4 regions of the Cytobacillus kochii genome follow, and region 1 is predicted to be linked to each of the others. Evidence: riboswitches for the same ligand, from Rfam matches in the RefSeq annotation. Region 1 holds a riboswitch; each other region holds the start of a gene.
The links. A riboswitch is a leader RNA that binds a small molecule or an ion and turns the genes downstream of it on or off. The one in region 1 is predicted to bind S-adenosylmethionine.
Positions count from the first base shown of each region.

Region 2: it holds a riboswitch for S-adenosylmethionine, as region 1 does, so the genes downstream of both, LG276_RS07745 (PLP-dependent aspartate aminotransferase family protein) here and LG276_RS06650 (methionine ABC transporter ATP-binding protein) in region 1, are expected to answer to the same signal.
Region 3: it holds a riboswitch for S-adenosylmethionine, as region 1 does, so the genes downstream of both, LG276_RS19330 (methionine ABC transporter ATP-binding protein) here and LG276_RS06650 (methionine ABC transporter ATP-binding protein) in region 1, are expected to answer to the same signal.
Region 4: it holds a riboswitch for S-adenosylmethionine, as region 1 does, so the genes downstream of both, LG276_RS08200 (alpha/beta hydrolase) here and LG276_RS06650 (methionine ABC transporter ATP-binding protein) in region 1, are expected to answer to the same signal.

Region 1 covers NZ_CP085254.1:1,226,700-1,231,057, forward strand. The annotation lists gene LG276_RS06645 (CotH kinase family protein) at 1-1,269, shown strand, start outside; SAM riboswitch class I at 1,362-1,468, shown strand; gene LG276_RS06650 (methionine ABC transporter ATP-binding protein) at 1,552-2,565, shown strand; gene LG276_RS06655 (methionine ABC transporter permease) at 2,555-3,220, shown strand; gene LG276_RS06660 (acyl-CoA dehydrogenase family protein) at 3,332-4,358, shown strand, end outside.
Region 2 covers NZ_CP085254.1:1,442,028-1,446,385, reverse strand. The annotation lists gene LG276_RS07750 (aliphatic sulfonate ABC transporter substrate-binding protein) at 1-684, opposite strand, end outside; gene LG276_RS07745 (PLP-dependent aspartate aminotransferase family protein) at 709-2,508, opposite strand; SAM riboswitch class I at 2,585-2,695, opposite strand; SAM riboswitch class I at 2,879-2,979, opposite strand; gene LG276_RS07740 (CoA pyrophosphatase) at 3,045-3,671, opposite strand; gene LG276_RS07735 (MBL fold metallo-hydrolase) at 3,705-4,358, opposite strand, start outside.
Region 3 covers NZ_CP085254.1:3,786,311-3,790,668, forward strand. The annotation lists gene LG276_RS19325 (methionine ABC transporter permease) at 1-626, opposite strand, end outside; gene LG276_RS19330 (methionine ABC transporter ATP-binding protein) at 619-1,644, opposite strand; SAM riboswitch class I at 1,758-1,862, opposite strand; gene LG276_RS19335 (O-acetylhomoserine aminocarboxypropyltransferase/cysteine synthase family protein) at 1,951-3,267, opposite strand; SAM riboswitch class I at 3,348-3,453, opposite strand; gene LG276_RS19340 (hypothetical protein) at 3,542-3,877, opposite strand; gene LG276_RS19345 (thioredoxin family protein) at 4,148-4,358, opposite strand, start outside.
Region 4 covers NZ_CP085254.1:1,538,406-1,542,763, forward strand. The annotation lists gene LG276_RS08190 (LLM class flavin-dependent oxidoreductase) at 1-606, shown strand, start outside; gene LG276_RS08195 (MetQ/NlpA family ABC transporter substrate-binding protein) at 624-1,439, shown strand; SAM riboswitch class I at 1,524-1,626, shown strand; gene LG276_RS08200 (alpha/beta hydrolase) at 1,884-2,672, shown strand; gene LG276_RS08205 (hypothetical protein) at 2,665-2,814, shown strand; gene LG276_RS08210 (YezD family protein) at 2,835-3,002, shown strand; gene LG276_RS08215 (hypothetical protein) at 3,035-3,355, shown strand; gene LG276_RS08220 (LLM class flavin-dependent oxidoreductase) at 3,369-4,358, shown strand, end outside.

The DNA of each region.
Region 1 (4,358 bases):
ACACCTGCTTATTCTTATATGTATGTGACCATTAATGGTCAGGAATGGGGATTATATTTAGGTGTTGAACAAGTAGACGAAGTGATGCTTGGAAGATATTTTGAAAATCCATATGGATCATTGTACAAGCCAGATGGTACAAATAGTGACTTGAAATGGGTAAGTGATGATATTGATGATTACTCAGGTTTAAACTTGAAATCAGAGGAGCAAGATGAACAAGCGTTAATAGATATGTTAGATAGTATCAATAATGGTGGCGATTTAGAAGAAACCTTAGATGTGGATCAAGTATTACGATATTTTGCAGTAAATACGGCTGTTGTTAGCATGGATAGTTACCAAGGACAAATGAAGCATAACTATTATTTATATGAAAATGATGGTAAGTTCTCAGTTATTCCGTGGGACTATAATATGGCATTTGGTGGCTTTGGAGTTGGTATGGCATTTGGTGGACAAATGAATGGAGATTTCTCAGCTGCTGAAGAAAACCAAGGTGAAGACAAACAAGACCAAGCACCACAAGGCGGAATGGACAACTTCACCGGTGGCATCGGAAATAGTGATTTATTGAGTGAAGATACGATTAATTTCAGTATATCTGAACCTATAGCTGGTACTACCTTAGAAGAAAGACCGTTACTTAATGCACTATTATCTAATGAAGAATATAAAAAACAATATGAAGCGTATCTTAAACAGATAGCCGAAGATTATATGACAAAAGAGTCTTACCAAAATACAACTACACAAATTAGTGCATTGATTCTTCCTTATGTCGAACAGGATCTTACCAAGTTTTATACAACAGAAGCATTTCTCGAAGCGGTGCAGGGTGATGAGAGTTTACCAGCATTTGCTGAGGCGAGATCAGAATCGATACTTGCTCAGCTCTCAGGTGAATTAGAAGTAGAATCACAAGCTTCTGAAGTTAATAACATGTTCCCTGGCCGAGCTGGTGGTGATGACCAGGAAGGTCAAGAAGGAGGAGAAGGATTTCAACCGCCAAATGGAAATAAAGGAAACGCTGATGGTGAAATGCCTGAACGTCCGCAAAGCAACGGAGATTTTCCGCAGGGAGGAAATTTTGAGCCACCTGAAGGGTTTGAAGGTATGCCTGGTGGTGAGGGACATGGACAAGGACAAGGACAGCAACCTAGTACAGTAAAGTTCAAAACGTCAGCAATCATCTTGTATGTGGGCCTAATCACAGCTTTATTAGGAACAACTTTTTTTATCTTCCTGTTTAAACGAAGAGGAAGATAAGTAAATGCATAAATAATCAAAATACTATTGACAATTAATTCAATACCCGATAAAATTTCCTTTATCAAAGCAACACAATAAATTGAATATGATTCTTATCGAGAGAGACTGAGGGACCAGGCCCGAAGATGTCCGGCAACCTCCTTTTAAAGGGAAGGTGCTAAATCCTGCAGAATGATTTCATTCTGAAAGATAAGGTTTAATAACAATCATTTGTTGAGCCTCTTTCAAAGTGAAAGAGGCTCATTTTATGTTGTAGAGGATTTAGGGAGGGTGAGGTAAATGATTGAAGTCAATCATTTAGTGAAAATTTATAAAAGCAAAAAGAAGCAAGTAATAGGCGTTGACAATGTATCTCTTTCTATTAAAGAAGGGGAAATATACGGGATTATTGGCTATAGTGGAGCAGGGAAAAGTTCTTTATTACGCTGTCTAAATTTATTGGAGAGACCGACATCTGGTGAAGTGAAAATTGATGGCGTTGATTTAACGACTTTAACAAGTAAAGAATTAAGAAAAGCAAGGCAGAAGATAGGTATGATTTTTCAGCATTTTTATTTAGCGAGTTCGAAGACAGTGTATGAGAATATTGCCTTTGCTTTAAAAGCGGCAGGTAAAAGTCCGAAAGAAATAGATATCAGGGTGAAAGAACTATTAGAATTAGTGGGTTTAGCAGATAAAATTCATCAGTATCCCACGCAATTAAGTGGTGGTCAGAAGCAAAGGGTAGGAATAGCCAGAGCACTTGCTAATGATCCAAAGGTTTTACTTTGCGATGAAGCCACTTCAGCCCTAGACCCTAAAACAACAAAATCAATCCTGAACTTATTAAAATCAATTAATAAAAAGCTGGGATTAACCATCGTACTTATCACTCATGAGATGGAAGTAGTCAAAGAGATTTGTCATAGGTTAGCTGTTATGCAAGATGGAAAGGTCATAGAAGAGGGACCGGTGTATGATATATTTGCGAATCCAATTGAACCACTTACAAGAGATTTTATTCAGAGTATTCTTCAATTTGACTTACCACAACAATTGATTGAAAACAGGAAGGGAACAATCATTAAAATCCAATTTAAAGGTGCAATAGCAGAAGAATCTGTTGTTTCTGAACTGTTCCAAACATTCAAAGTAAAAGGAAATATTCTTCACGGCAAGATTGAATATATTCAAGAAGTACCTCTTGGTATTTTTATTATGGAGTTAACTGGTGAAATACCTGAAATAGAAAGAGCTATACAATATATTCAAGATAGAACACAGAATTTGGAGGTAGTTGAACATGTTGCTTGAGTCCATTCAGGCGTTACTTCCTGAACTAAATACAGCTGTATTACAAACGATTTATATGGTCGCCATTTCTTTAGTTGCGGCACTTATACTAGGTCTTCCACTAGGTATCTTATTATTCGTTACAGACGAAGGGCTGTTCTTAAAGAATAGATTTGTAAATGCCGTTACTGGTTGGATTGTCAATTTGATCCGCTCTATTCCTTATATTATTTTGTTAGTAGCTCTATTGCCGTTAACAAAATTAATTGCAGGTTCAACTATTGGTCCTACAGCGGCTTCTGTTTCATTATCTGTAGCAGCGATTCCATTTTTTGCAAGATTGGTTGAAACATCCTTAAGAGAAATAGATAAAGGAGTCATTGAATCTGCAGTAGCAGTAGGCGCTTCCCCTTGGATGATAATTAAGGAAATCCTTGTCCCAGAAGCGAAACCTGGAATTGTTCAAGGTTTAACGATTACGACTATTAGTTTAATCGGCTATTCGGCAATGGCAGGTATTATTGGCGGCGGGGGTATTGGTGATTTAGCGATACGTTTCGGTTACTATCGCTATGATAATGTCATTATGATTACGACAGTCATTGTCCTCGTTGTATTGGTGCAAATTATTCAAATTGGTGGGGATAAATTAACTAAATATGTAGATAAGAGATAATAAATTCAAATAATAGATATAGTAAAGGGGAATGGAGCCTTTACTATATTTATTTATCCTAATGAATGAGTATTAAAGAGAAGATGGAAACAGACGGGGAGGAAGGATTCTATGAGCACGATAACAGCTTCATCTAAGGAAGCGTATTTAGCTGAACAACTCGCTCGACCATTTATTAAGACGGCTCAACAAGAAGAATTATTTCATAAAGCTACGATATTAGCAGAAGGATTTAGTAAGAGGGCGCAAAAGATTGATGAAAATGCAGAGTTCCCTTTTGAGAATTTTGAAGAATTAAAACAATCAAATTATTTAAGTTTGACGATTCCGAAAGAATATGGTGGTAAAGAGATTTCCTTATATGAATATTTCTTAATACAAGAAAGGATTGCCCAAGGTGATGCATCTACGGCTTTATGTATTGGTTGGCACTTAGGTGTTATCTATGATTTAAGGGTTAAGCGGAAATGGAAGGAAGAACAGTTTGCCAAGTTATGCGAAACGGTTATCAAAGATAATAAATTGATTAACCGCTGTGCAACAGAGGCAGCAACCGGCAGTCCAACCCGTGGTGGACTACCAGCGACTACTGCGGTGAAAAAAGGAACACAATGGATCTTGAATGGAAGAAAATCTTTTGCTTCGATGGCACCAGGCTTAGATTTTTCTCTTATTACAGCAACGATAGAAGCTTCAGGAGAAATTGGTATATTCCTTGTACCGCATGAGAACCCTGGTTTAAAAGTGGAATCAAATTGGAATATGCTAGGGATGCGGGGCACACGTAGTGACGATCTAGTGTTAGAGAATGTAATTGTAGAAGAAACAGCATTAGTCGAAATAGAAGGTGTTCATTTTTATGCGATTCCTAATGCATGGTTACTACATTCAGCTGCTTGCTTTATTGGCGTTGCTATTGCAGCTCGGAACTATGCCATTATTTTTGCTTCTGAATATCAACCTAATAGCCTGCCTGGTCCAATTAGTGAAGTACCAGAAGTGCAACGTAAAATTGGGGAAATGGAACTCGAGCTACTAAAAGCGCGAACAGCACTCTATTCTATAGCGGATCGCTGGGATAATGAACCGAATAAACGAGGAGAATTAGGAGCTGAACTTGGAGCCATCAAACACCTTG
Region 2 (4,358 bases), 220 kb from region 1:
AAATTCGCTTCTCACATTTAATGTGCCATACGTGTTAAAGTCGATATTTCGATAAATAAATTCTGTGCCTGCTTCAAGTTCTAATTTAGCCATATGTGGATCTAAACCAGCCCAAGCGTCTACTTGCCCTGTTGTTAATGCCGTTCCACCGTCAGCGTGTTGCAAGTTAACGATTTCTACATCCGTTGATGTCAATCCGGCTTCATTTAAAGAGCGCAGTAAAAAGATATATGGATCTGTTCCAATCGTTGCTGCTACTTTCTTTCCCTTCAAGTCTTCAACTGATTTGATAGCTGATCCTTTCGGTGCAACTAATGCCGTCCATTCTGGTTTTGAGTATATATAGACTGATTCAATTGGAGCACCATTTGCTTTTGCAATTAATGCCGCTGCACCTGCAGTTGAACCAAAATCTACACTGCTGCTATTAAGAAACTCAAGTGCCTTATTACTCCCTTGACTGAGGACAAACTCAACATCAATATCATCTTCGGCAAACGCTTCTTCTGCCCAACCGAATTTCTTTAAAATGACACTTGTTGGAGAATAATAGGCATAGTCTAAAACAATTTTTTCTGGTTTTCCTTCGCCATTGCTATCATTAGTGCTTGCCTCACTATCCCCGCAAGCACTAATGAATCCAATTGATAAAACGACAATTAAAAATACGAACCATTTCTTCATTGATGACTCTCCTCAACCTCGGTTTTAAATTTCACAAGCAAAGGTTACAATAGAACCTCTTAATCTCTGTGCCTCTTTATATGTGCAGCGATTTTGTACCGCTTCAAGTCCAGCTTCTTTTGCTATTTCAACTGCTTTTGGAGAAATGACACCTTCTTGCAGCCAGAACACTTTTGGTTGGATTTCTACTGCCTCTTTCGCCACTTCTATCGCAGCTTCAGGGCTTCTAAATACTTGCACAATATCAATGGTATAAGGAATGGATTTTAAATTTGGATATGCCTGTTCACCTAATACTTCTGTTTCTCTTGGATTAACTGGCACGATTTGATAACCTAATCTTTGCATTTTTCTTGCTAAACGGTAACTTGGTCTAGCAGGATTTCCACTTAAACCAACAACAGCAATCCTTTTTGCTCTTTGCACCTCTTCGCCATCCACATCTTCTTTTAATGAGGATGATTGTAATGCCCACCGAATAACACCTTCATCATTTACTGCTGTTTCTCCTTTTTGTTCTCCCTTCGAAGAAATACCAGTCGCTTCAAAGAAGGCTTGATCTAAGTCATTGGTTAAATCTCTAACCGATTCAATCCCAACTGATAAACGTATGAGCTCCTCACTTACACCGCTTTTAATTAAATCTTCTGCACTTAACTGTTGATGAGTGGTTGAAGCCGGATGAATAATGAGTGACTTCGCATCCCCTACATTGGCTACATGAGACCACAATGCAATGGTATCTATCACTTTCTTACCTGCATCTCGGCCACCTTTAATACCGAAGTTCACAATGGAACCGAAGCCAGTGTTTAAATATTTCTTCGCGAGTTCATGCGCTGGATGCTCTGCTAAACCTGGATATGCGACCCAATCGACAGCTGGATGGGCGTTTAAGAAATGAGCTATCTTCGCTGCATTTTCCGTATGTTTCTCTATACGTAAATGGAGTGTTTCCAATCCTTGGAGTAAAAGAAATGCACTATGTGGGCTTAATGATGACCCAAAATCGCGCAGCAACTGAACACGAAGCTTTGTACTGAAAGCGAGAGTACCAAACTCATTCGCATAAACAATACCGTTATAACTTGGGTCTGGCTGAGTAAAACCAGGAAACTTATCATGATTCCAATTAAATCGTCCGCCATCAACTACAAGTCCACCAATTGTTGTTCCATGACCTCCAATCCATTTTGTTGCCGAGTGAATGACAATATCTGCACCCCATTGGATTGGTTTGCAAAGATAAGGTGAAGCGAAAGTATTATCAATAATAAGAGGAATATCATTTTCATGAGCAATATTTGCAACTGCCTCTACATCTAGGACATGAAGACTTGGGTTCCCAATAATCTCTCCATATAAAGCCTTAGTTTTTGGCGTAATCGCTTTACGGTAATTCTCAGGGTCAGAACCATCAACAAAATGAACTTTAATCCCATATTTCGGAAGTGTTATAGCAAAAAGATTATATGTTCCACCATAAAGGTTCGAAGCTGCAACAATCTCATCACCCGCTTGGGCAATATTCATAATCGAAAGAGCTATAGCTGCCATTCCAGATGAAGTCGCTACTGCCGCTACCCCATCTTCTAATAAAGCAATACGTTTTTCTAATACATCTACCGTTGGATTACCGATTCGTGAATAGATATTTCCCGTCTCATCCAATGAAAATAGGCTTTGCGCATGATCTGTATTATGAAAAACATATGAACTCGTTTGATAAATAGGAACTGCACGAGATCCCGTTGTCGGGTCTGGTGATTGACCTCCATGTAATAAAATCGTCTCATCATCATAAGTGTTAAATTGATTCGTCATTATATACTCTCCTCTACTTTTTAGTCGGATAATTAAAATAAATAACCCCCTCTTCATAAGAAGAGGGGGTTGCCTCATCTTATCTTCCAGACATTCACTGCCTGCAGGATTTAGCACCTTTTCAAGCATTTGCTTGAAGGTTGCCGGACTTCATAGGGCCTGATCCCTCCGTCACTCTCGATAAGAAATATTTTATTTTTTAAAGCGTTAATACTTTAATTACAAATAGAATTATATCCAAAAAACAAATTGTCGTCAATATAAAATCTGAATATATTTTATATTCCAATAAAATATTATTGGCTTCATCACATAAAAAGCCCTTCCACCAAGAAGGGCAGAAGGGCTTTGAATTCACACGCTCACCTTCTCCTTATCTTTGGATAATATCCTCTGAAATTGGCACCATACAAAAGATTGCTGGTTGCCGAGGCTTCACTGGGTCAGTCCCTCCGCCTCTCTGGATAAGAAGTTCTATTTATTTGTTTAACATCATATACCCTTTTATAGGGAATCGTCAATAACATTTTGAAAATTTATTTATTTTCATCCTGGATAAGTGTCAAAAAATGATACAGTATCTTAGCTGTTAACCCCCATATCACATGACCTTTATAAGTATAAAAAATTTCTTGCATCCTTCGCGTTTGCCATTTATATTTTTCCCCATTAGGAATGAGATGATAAGGGAAGCTACTATTAGGCTCTGGCTTCATCTCAATATAATGAATTGATGGTCCCTCTTTCAAAAAATAAGCAAGTGGTACTGTGAAAATTTGATCCACTTCCTCTGGATTTAGCTTAAGATCACTGATGCTCTCTATTGTGCCTACAAACGGATAAATCACTGTATCATAAGGTGTCACTACATAATCAAGTTCTGAAAAAACAGAGACTTCTCCAATTGGGATACCTAACTCTTCACTGGTCTCCCTTTTTGCCGTCTCAATCAAATCCACATCGTCTTGATCCATTTTCCCCCCAGGAAAGCAAATTTCCCCTGGCTGTCTTCTCATAGATAAAGACCGTACTTCAAACAAAATATGTATTTCTCCATCTTTTTCTATTAGGGGAAGAAGAACAGCGAATTTAACCAATCTAGAGCTACCCAATATATCTGATTGACGATGCTGTATCTCTGATCTTATTTCTTCCAAATCCATGTTAATTACCTCCAAACCACACGACTTAAATCTTTATTTCTCTTTCTGCAATCTATCAATCATCCCCATTGTGCAGACATTTAAATCTAAGCCTATTAGCTTCTTATCCTCTGCACTAAGTTCAACATGGTGCGCTGTTAATAAATAATGTTTTACTTGTTCCAACAATTCCGATTGTATGGCTTCCTGCATTTTTATTATGTCATTTTCTTGGAGAAAAACGTCATCTGCAACTGAAGTAAATATAGGTAACCAATAACGAATTTGTGTAAAAACATCCTTTGGTTCAGGGCCCTCACCATAATGCCCAAAAAAGATATGTTGTGGTTGAAGTGATTCGATTTTTTCAACAGAAGATAACATCGCCTCTGGATCAAACTGATTAGGAGAAGTCGATGGCAGGACTAATGGATATCCTTTTCTTGCTATGCCAGGATAAAATACGCCAATTGTATCGCCAGTAAAGAAGCCATTACTTTTCGAATCATGGATTGAAAAGTGGTGCTTTGCATGGCCAGGGGTATCATAGAAAGTTAACAAACGTCCACCGATATCCAATGATTGTCCCTCTTCCATCGCGACTAACCTCTTCTCATCAATTGGCACAATCGGATTAAATAGTTGATCAAACTCATCGCCATATACCATTCTAGCACCAGCAATTAATTTACTAGGGTCAGCTAAATG
Region 3 (4,358 bases), 2.0 Mb from region 1:
TGAATGATAAACACGATAATTAAGATAATAATCGTTGCAATCCATACAACGTCATATCTACTTCTTTGGAAACCTTCTAAGTAGGCAAGATTCCCTAATCCTCCTGCACCTATGACACCTGCCATCGCCGTATATCCGACTAGCGCAATCGCTGTAACGGTAATACCCGAAACAAGCGCTGGCATAGATTCAGGAATGAGTACCTTCCATATAATTGTACTTGTTTTTGCACCCATCGATTTAGAGGCTTCAATGACACCTTTATCAATCTCACGTAAGCCAATTTCCACCATTCTTGCATAGAAAGGTGCTGCACCAATAATGAGTGCTGGCAATGCTGCATTTTCTCCAATCATTGTCCCTAAAATCATTTTTGTGAAAGGGATTAGTAACACAATCAAGATTAAGAACGGAATGGATCGAAAGACATTAACAAATGCCGCAATAATTTTATTAACTAGCTGATTTTGCCATATATTCCCTTTAGAAGTTAAGAACAAAAGTAATCCAAGAATAATTCCTAAAATAAACGTGGCTATAACAGAAATACTTGTCATATATAAAGTTTCTTTTGTTGCTTCCCACATTCTTTCCCAATCCACATTTGGTAGCCATTCATTAAGCATGGGAAATCACCTCCACGCCAACCTTCTGCGAATGAATATATTCAATCGCGCGGGTAACCTCATCCGACTCTCCATCTATATGAATAAATAAGGTACCGTAAGAGCCACTTTGTGTTTGGGATATCTTTCCTTGTAATACATTCACTGTTACATTGTAGTGACGAATTAAGTTTGTGATTAATGGTTGTTCCGCTGAACCACCTACAAATCCAAGTTGAACAATTTGGCCATTTGGATAAGCACTCAGTAAATGTGTAATCGTTTCCTTCGTTTCTTCCGGTTCGGTCACTTGTTGAACAAAACGCTTCGTAATAGGTTCTTTTGGCTTTTGGAACACATCTAGCACTTCGCCAATTTCAACAATTCTTCCACCTTCCATGACAGCCACACGGTGGCAAATCTTGCGAATGACATGCATTTCATGCGTAATTAACACAATAGTTAACCCTAAACGTTCATTAATATCAACAAGTAAGTCGAGAATACTATCAGTTGTTTGCGGATCTAGAGCACTTGTCGCCTCATCACATAACAGTACTTTAGGATTATTGGCAAGTGCTCGAGCAATACCTACTCGCTGTTTTTGTCCACCGCTTAATTGCGAAGGATAGGCATCCTCTCGACCATCTAGTCCGACCAATTTAATTAATTCATTAACTCTCTCTAGTCGCGCTTTCTTAGGTACACCAGCAATTTCTAATGGAAACGCAATGTTTTCTCGAACTGTTCGAGACCATAATAAATTAAAATGTTGAAAAATCATGCTTATTTCTTGTCTAGCCTTTCTTAAGCTAGCACCTTTTATGCGAGAAACTTCATTCCCAGCTACAGATACAACGCCTTCAGTCGGGATTTCAAGTCCATTTAACATACGAATCAATGTACTTTTACCTGCACCACTGTATCCGATTACACCGAATATTTCACCCTCGTTAATTTCGAGGTTAACATTGTCTACTGCATTTACTTTCCCGTTTTTCGTTGAGAAAATCTTTTTTACATCTTTTATTGAAATCATCTTATACTTCACCTCTTCAATCCAGAAAAACCAACACATTTATAGCATATCCATTGTTTTTAAAAAAAGCCTTCCTGCTTATGAGCAGAAAGGCTTGTTATGAAAATTCCTTTCTCTCATCTTTCAAAGCTAATGCTTTGAGTGAATTGGCACCATTTCAATTAAATGACGGTTGCCGGGCTTCAAAGGGCACTTCCCTCCACCTCTCTAAATAAGAGCAAACTATGAATATATTGAATTTTTTTGTGTACCTGTGTAATAGTATCATGTCATTGAAGTAGGTGTCAAATCTGAAAATAATAGTTGTTAGGCCCTTATATTTAATGAAGCAATACCGGTTGCCGCTTCAATAGCAGATTCAAGATCATCGATCAAATCTTCTACATTTTCAATTCCAATTGATAATCGGATTAAGTCTTCAGGTACACCTGCTTGTTTTAACCCATCTTGATTAAGTTGTTGATGCGTTGTGCTTGCTGGATGTATAATAAGACTTTTTGCATCACCTACATTCGCTACATGTGCGAACAGCTCAACCGAATTAATAACCTTCGCACCTGCTTTGCGCCCACCAGATATGCCAAAAACGACAACTGCCCCTGCACCTTTAGATAAATATTTGTCTGCTAATTCTTTATTAGGATGGTTGTCATCGCCCGGATAAAGTACCCAATTAACAGCAGGGTGATTATTCAAATATTGCACAATTTTTTTCGTATTAGCAATATGTTCTTTCATTCGAACCGTTAACGTTTCTAAACCTAAAGTGAATTGGAAGGCGCTTTGTGCACTTAGTGCTGGACCTAAATCCCTTAGAAGCTGCACTCTCGCCTTAGTAATATATGCTACAGGGCCAAGTGCCTCACTATATACTAAATCGTTATAGCTTGTATCCGGCTGACTTAATCCTGGATACTTCTCTGAATTCCAATCAAATTTACCACCGTCAACAATGATTCCCCCCATTGTCGTCCCATTCCCCAGTAACCATTTCGTAGCAGAATGAACAACAATATCTGCGCCATGCTCAATCGGCCGACATAGATAAGGAGTTGCAAATGTGTTATCAACCACTAACGGCACACCATGTTCATGGGCGATATTAGAAACCGTTTCAATATCTAGTACTTGTAAACTCGGGTTACCAATGGTTTCGGCAAATACAGCTCGTGTCTTTTCATTGATTGCTGCTCGTAGTTCCTCTTCATTATTCATATCGATAAGCCTAACGTTGATGCCGTACTTTGGTAAAGTGACTGTAAATAAATTATATGTACCTCCATATAAATTAGAGGCAGCTACAATTTCATCACCCGCTTGAACAATATTAAGAAGTGCTAAGTAAATGGCTGCTTGCCCGCTTGCTAATGCTAATGCGCCTGTTCCCCCTTCTAACAATGCAACTCTTTCCTCAAACACAGTAACCGTTGGATTATGAATACGAGAATAAATATATCCTGTTTCTTTTAAGCCAAATAAGTCTTGCGCATGCTCTGTATTTTGGAATTGATAAGCATTATTTTGATAGATTGGGACTGCTCTTGCCCCTGTTACTGGATCAGGTTTTAGCCCACCATGAACACCAATTGTTTCAAAACGAAGTTGCTTTTCTTTTTCTGCCATTTTACATCTCTCCTCTTTTTTAAATTGGAAAGAAAAGACGACCAAAAACCCTCTTCACAAAGAAGAGGGTTTATCATCTCTTCTTATCTATCAGAGCTTTTATGCTCTGCTGGAATTAGCACCGTGTATCAAACAACCGGTTGCCGGGTTTCATAGGGCCAGTCCCTCCACCACTCTCGATAAGAATATTTAATTTTCTAATTATTCTAAGGATAGAATAACAACCTTTTTTTGGGAAGTCAATCTTTTTTTAGTACATTTGATATATTTTTGATTAATTTTGATTTAACAGGAAAATGGCATCTAATTTCAATAATTGTCTAAAAGTCGATTTAAGGATGATATGCTTTTCATCCACTTGTTTCTTTAGACTTGTACGCCCTTGAAGCAAAGAATGAAAGTGGTCAGCAGTAGTTTGAATGTTTATATGATAATTTTTCAATGGGCGAGCATGTTTAATTAACAGCCTTTTACGGTCTAATGTCAAATACAATAGATTTTGTTCTAATTCTACTCGTATCCTTATAGGTTCCTTTAACATCATTAAAATATGATCATTTACTCTTAAAGATTGATTGAAATGATAAATGAGTTTCTCTATTGAAACCACCTCCTGCCCCGTCTTATATTCTATAATTCTGTTCCAAGAAATGATTTCCTTCTCCTAACTATCGACTTTAACCGACAGAACATTTTATTTCCAACAATGTTCACACCTATTTCCCGAGAAATATGTCAAAAGCTAGACTTATCGACAGAAAAAAGATACAGCCCATCGGTTCATCTGCATAGAATGAGTGAAAGGTGTATTTAAATATTTGCGCAAAACCCCTTGATTGAAAGCATAAGAAAACCACTTATTCCTAAACAATAAGTGGTTTTAAAATTGAAACTGTAATTCATATGATTGAATTTGCTCAAGTAAATAAGGTACGGAATGGAAAGCATAAAGCTTATCAACTAACTCTCCTTTTTTAAACACAAGTAAACACGGTACACTTTCAATTTCATACTTTTCGGCTACTGCTGGCAAAAAATTCAGGTCGGCTTTTCCTATAGGAAGGTTCTGCAACAGTTGCTCAGTAATTGTT
Region 4 (4,358 bases), 310 kb from region 1:
CGAAAACAAGCGGCTGAATATGGCAGAAACCCGGAAGATATTAAAATATTCACTTTCCTAACAGTCATTGTAGGTAAGACAACTGAAGAAGCGGAAGAGAAATTTGCTGAATACAACCAATTATGGAGTGCAGATGCAGCGAAAGCACAGTTTGGGGGCGCAAGCGGTTATAATGTTGCGGAATTTACAAAGGATGAGTTAGATAACCCATTTGAATTTAAAGCTACAGAGCATGGGCATTATAAAGCTGCTTCATTAACGAAAGATGCGAAGAAAAAACTATCGATTAAAGAAGCGATTTCAAAATTAGAAGGATTAGATAGAGACAACATAATTGTCGGCAATCCATCAGAAGTAGCAGACCAAATTCAATATCAGTTTGAAGCCTCTGGGGTCGATGGTTTTAATTTAAATCATTTAGTAACGCCAGCAGATTTGGAAGATTTTATTGAGCTTGTTATTCCGATTCTACAAGAACGTGGTTTATATAAAAAGGAATACAAACAGGGTACGTTAAGAGAAAAGCTTTTTACTCACGGCTCGCCTCTTTTACCGAGTGGTCATCCAGGAAGTAAATTTCGTAAAGGCGAAAAAATAAACAATTAAAATAAGAGGTGAAGGGTATGAGAAAAGTTTGGTTACTATTTTTTGTACTGATTTGTTGCACTGTTTTAAGTGCATGTGGGGCATCAGGTTCATCCGGCGAAGAAAAGAAAGAGATGGTATTAGGGGCGACAGTTCCTTATAGTGATATGCTTGAGCAAGGTGTAGCACCACTACTTGAGGAAAAAGGGTACAAAGTAGAAGTAAAGGAATTTAATGATTATGTTCAACCGAATATTGCTTTAGATAGTGGAGATTTGGATGGTAATTTATTTCAACATAAAGTGTACTTAGAGAATTTTAACTCTGAAAAAGGGATGGATCTAGTAGATATTATTTCTGTTCCTACAGCTCCAATTGGTATATATTCAGAAAAATTCAACTCCCTTGAAGAAGTGAAAGATGGCAGCACGATGGCCATTGCTAATGATCCTACAAATTTAGCGAGAGGATTAACAGTTGCGCGTGATGCTGGTTTAATAGAATTGAAAGATGATATAAACCCAGTCAATGCAACAGTTAATGATGTATTATCTAACCCGAAAAATTTGAAATTCCATGAAGTAGATGCAGCCCAACTGCCAAGGTCTCTTGAATCAGTTGATCTTGCTGCTGTTAATGGTAACTTTGCGGTTGCTGCAGGATTAGATTTAACAACAGCCATTTATCGTGATCAAATTCCTGAGGAAATCCAAAATAGAATGGTTGTACGTAAAGAAGATAAAGACGCCCAAATGGCAAAGGATATTATTGAAGCCATAGAGTCGGAGGAATTTGCAAAAGTAATTGAAGAAAACTTTAAAGGTTTTCATAAGCCAGAATGGATGGGCGAATGAGTAAATCATCTTAATTTTTTAAAAAATAATTGACAAATATTGATAAATATTATAGAGTAAATGATATAAAATTTAATATGATTTTTCTTATCCAGAGAGGTGGAGGGACTGGCCCTTTGAAGCCTCGGCAACAGGCAATTTATTGCACTGTGCCAATTCCAGCAAGCTGTAGCTTGAAAGATAAGGAGAGATAAAGAACGGAACTTTAACCTCTTCTTGTCGGAAGAGGTTTTTTATTTTGCATGATTTAATCACCAAGGGATGATCTCCTCTATACAAATGCTGTTTTTAAACTGATTAAACCTATTAGTTAAGTTGGAATTATAGTTGCTGATTGGACCTCCAAAGGCAGTAGTGCAGCTAGATTTACATCAATGGGAAAAATCGGCAATGGTAGTCAACCATTGTCCACCAAAATGTTGCGATATAAAGGAGGACGAAAAAATGAAAAGAGTAGAATCAACAGTTATACCAGGTGCGGATTCTTTTTATTATGAAGGTGGAGACATTGGTATTCTCCTCATTCATGGCTTTGTTGGAACACCACAGAGCATTGAGGACTTGGGTGCGGAACTTGCAAATAGGGGTTTTACTGTTCATGCCCCAAGGCTAACAGGACATGGAACAAAAAGCAGAGATTTAGAGTTATATGGTTATGATGATTGGTTCAATGATGTCGTTACAGCTTATAAACAATTAAAGGAGACATGCAAACAAGTCTATTGTTTAGGTCAATCTATGGGCGGTGCATTAGCGCTGTTGTTAGCTAAGAAATATGGAGAGCTGGACGGATTGATCCTAATTAATACTGCACTGACATTACCAGATTACGAGTATTTAAGATATTACGATGAGAAACACTATATTGACGAAGGTAGCCCAGATATCAAAAATCCGACTATACATGAAATTACTTACGATCATATTCCAGTAAAAGCAGTTCACTCTTTACAAAAGGTAATGAGTGACGCAGGAAAAAGTTTATCTCAAATTCATTGCCCAATATTATGCTTTAAGTCTATCCATGATCATGTTGTACCTCCAGAGAATACAGATCGTATTTTTATAGAAATTCAAACAGATCATAAATGGCTTCGGGTCCTCTACAACTCATACCATGTAGCATCCATGGATTATGATCAGTCCAAAATTATTCAGGATACAACAGAATTTCTAAATACGATAAATGAAGAAAAAAGGAACACTGAGTGGGGGGGAAAAGAGGTTGGCTAAGTTTTTACAAAAAGCGATAGCAAAGAGAAAACAAACCTTAATCAACCTTATGCTTACTATAGATGAAATAAAGTTCAAGCGACATGAATTAGAACAGTTAACACTTACAGAAATAGAGGAGCTTGTAAAAAGACTAAAATAAGTCCCATAAAGGAGAATTTTATGGAAAAACACATTGATCAAGATAAAATTCATACCATTCTCACAACATTAAAGGAACTCGAATATGGTTGTGTCACCATTACTGTACACGAAGGAGATATTACCCAAATTGACATTACCGAGAAGAAACGATTTGCTTTGAAAAAGAAACAACAAAATAAAAAATGATGGAATGAAACAATTGAAAAGGAGTGAGTTACATGCAGTCAACAATTAGTCATCGAGCACCCAATGTAGCTAAAAACCTATCAGGCTGCATGTATTTGAATCTTCCTGACTTTCACTTTATTAGATGGTGTTGTCAATCTTTTAATATTAATAAAGGAATCTTCCATACGGTTGAACAATCACTTTATGAAAAAGGGTTGCATTCAATAATTGTTAGAAGACTGTTCGTCATCGCGTTTTTAGATTTTGCCTCGAATCAAATTGAAAATCGAAACAATAAAACGAGAATTATATTTGGAAAAGGTGGTTTAAGTAAAGCACTTGATGATTTTTTTATAAAATATGATCACTAAAGGAGAATTAAAAATGACGGCGAAAAGAATGTACCTCAATGCTTTTGATATGAACTGCGCTGGGCATCAATCACCAGGATTATGGACACATAAGGATGATCAATCTTCTACTTATAAAGACATATCATATTGGACACATTTGGCTCAAGTACTTGAAAAGGGACGTTTTGATGCCATTTTCCTGGCAGATGTGCTTGGTACATATGATGTTTATCAAAATTCAAGAGAAGCGGCGGTTAAACAAGGGGTACAAGTGCCAGTTAATGATCCTGCTTTCGTTGTCCCTATAATGGCGCAAGTAACAAATCATTTAGGGTTTGGTCTAACGGTTTCAACTAGTTTTGAACATCCATATGTATTTGCAAGGAGGATATCCACGCTCGATCATTTAACAAAAGGAAGAATAGGTTGGAATATTGTCACTTCTTATTTAAATAGTGCTGCACTAAATATAGGACTAGATCAACAAATCAGTCATGATGAACGTTATGAGATAGCTGATGAATATTTAGATGTTACATATAAACTGTGGGAACAAAGCTGGGAAGACGACGCAGTGGTTTTAGACAAGGAAAAAGGGCTCTATACAGATCCAAGTAAAGTTCACGATATTAACCATGAAGGGAAGTATTTCAGGGTGCCAGGGGCACATCTATGTGAACCTTCTCCACAAAGGACACCGGTTATTTTTCAAGCGGGTGCATCTACAAGGGGGAGAAAGTTTGCTGCTAAACACGCAGAGTTGGTCTTTATAAGTGTGCCGACAAAAGAAGCCGGTAAAGTAATAGTCGATAAAATTAGGGAAGCAGTAAGAGCGGAAGGGAGAGACCCTAGTGAAGTAAAAATCCTTTCTCTCGTCACGCCTATTATCGGTGAAACAGAGGAAGATGCTAGAGCGAAGTATGAAGACTATCAAAACCATGCAAGTTATGAAGGATCATTAGCGTTATTTGGGGGGTGGAGTGGTATCGACTTCTCAGAGTATAAAGCAAATCAACCAATC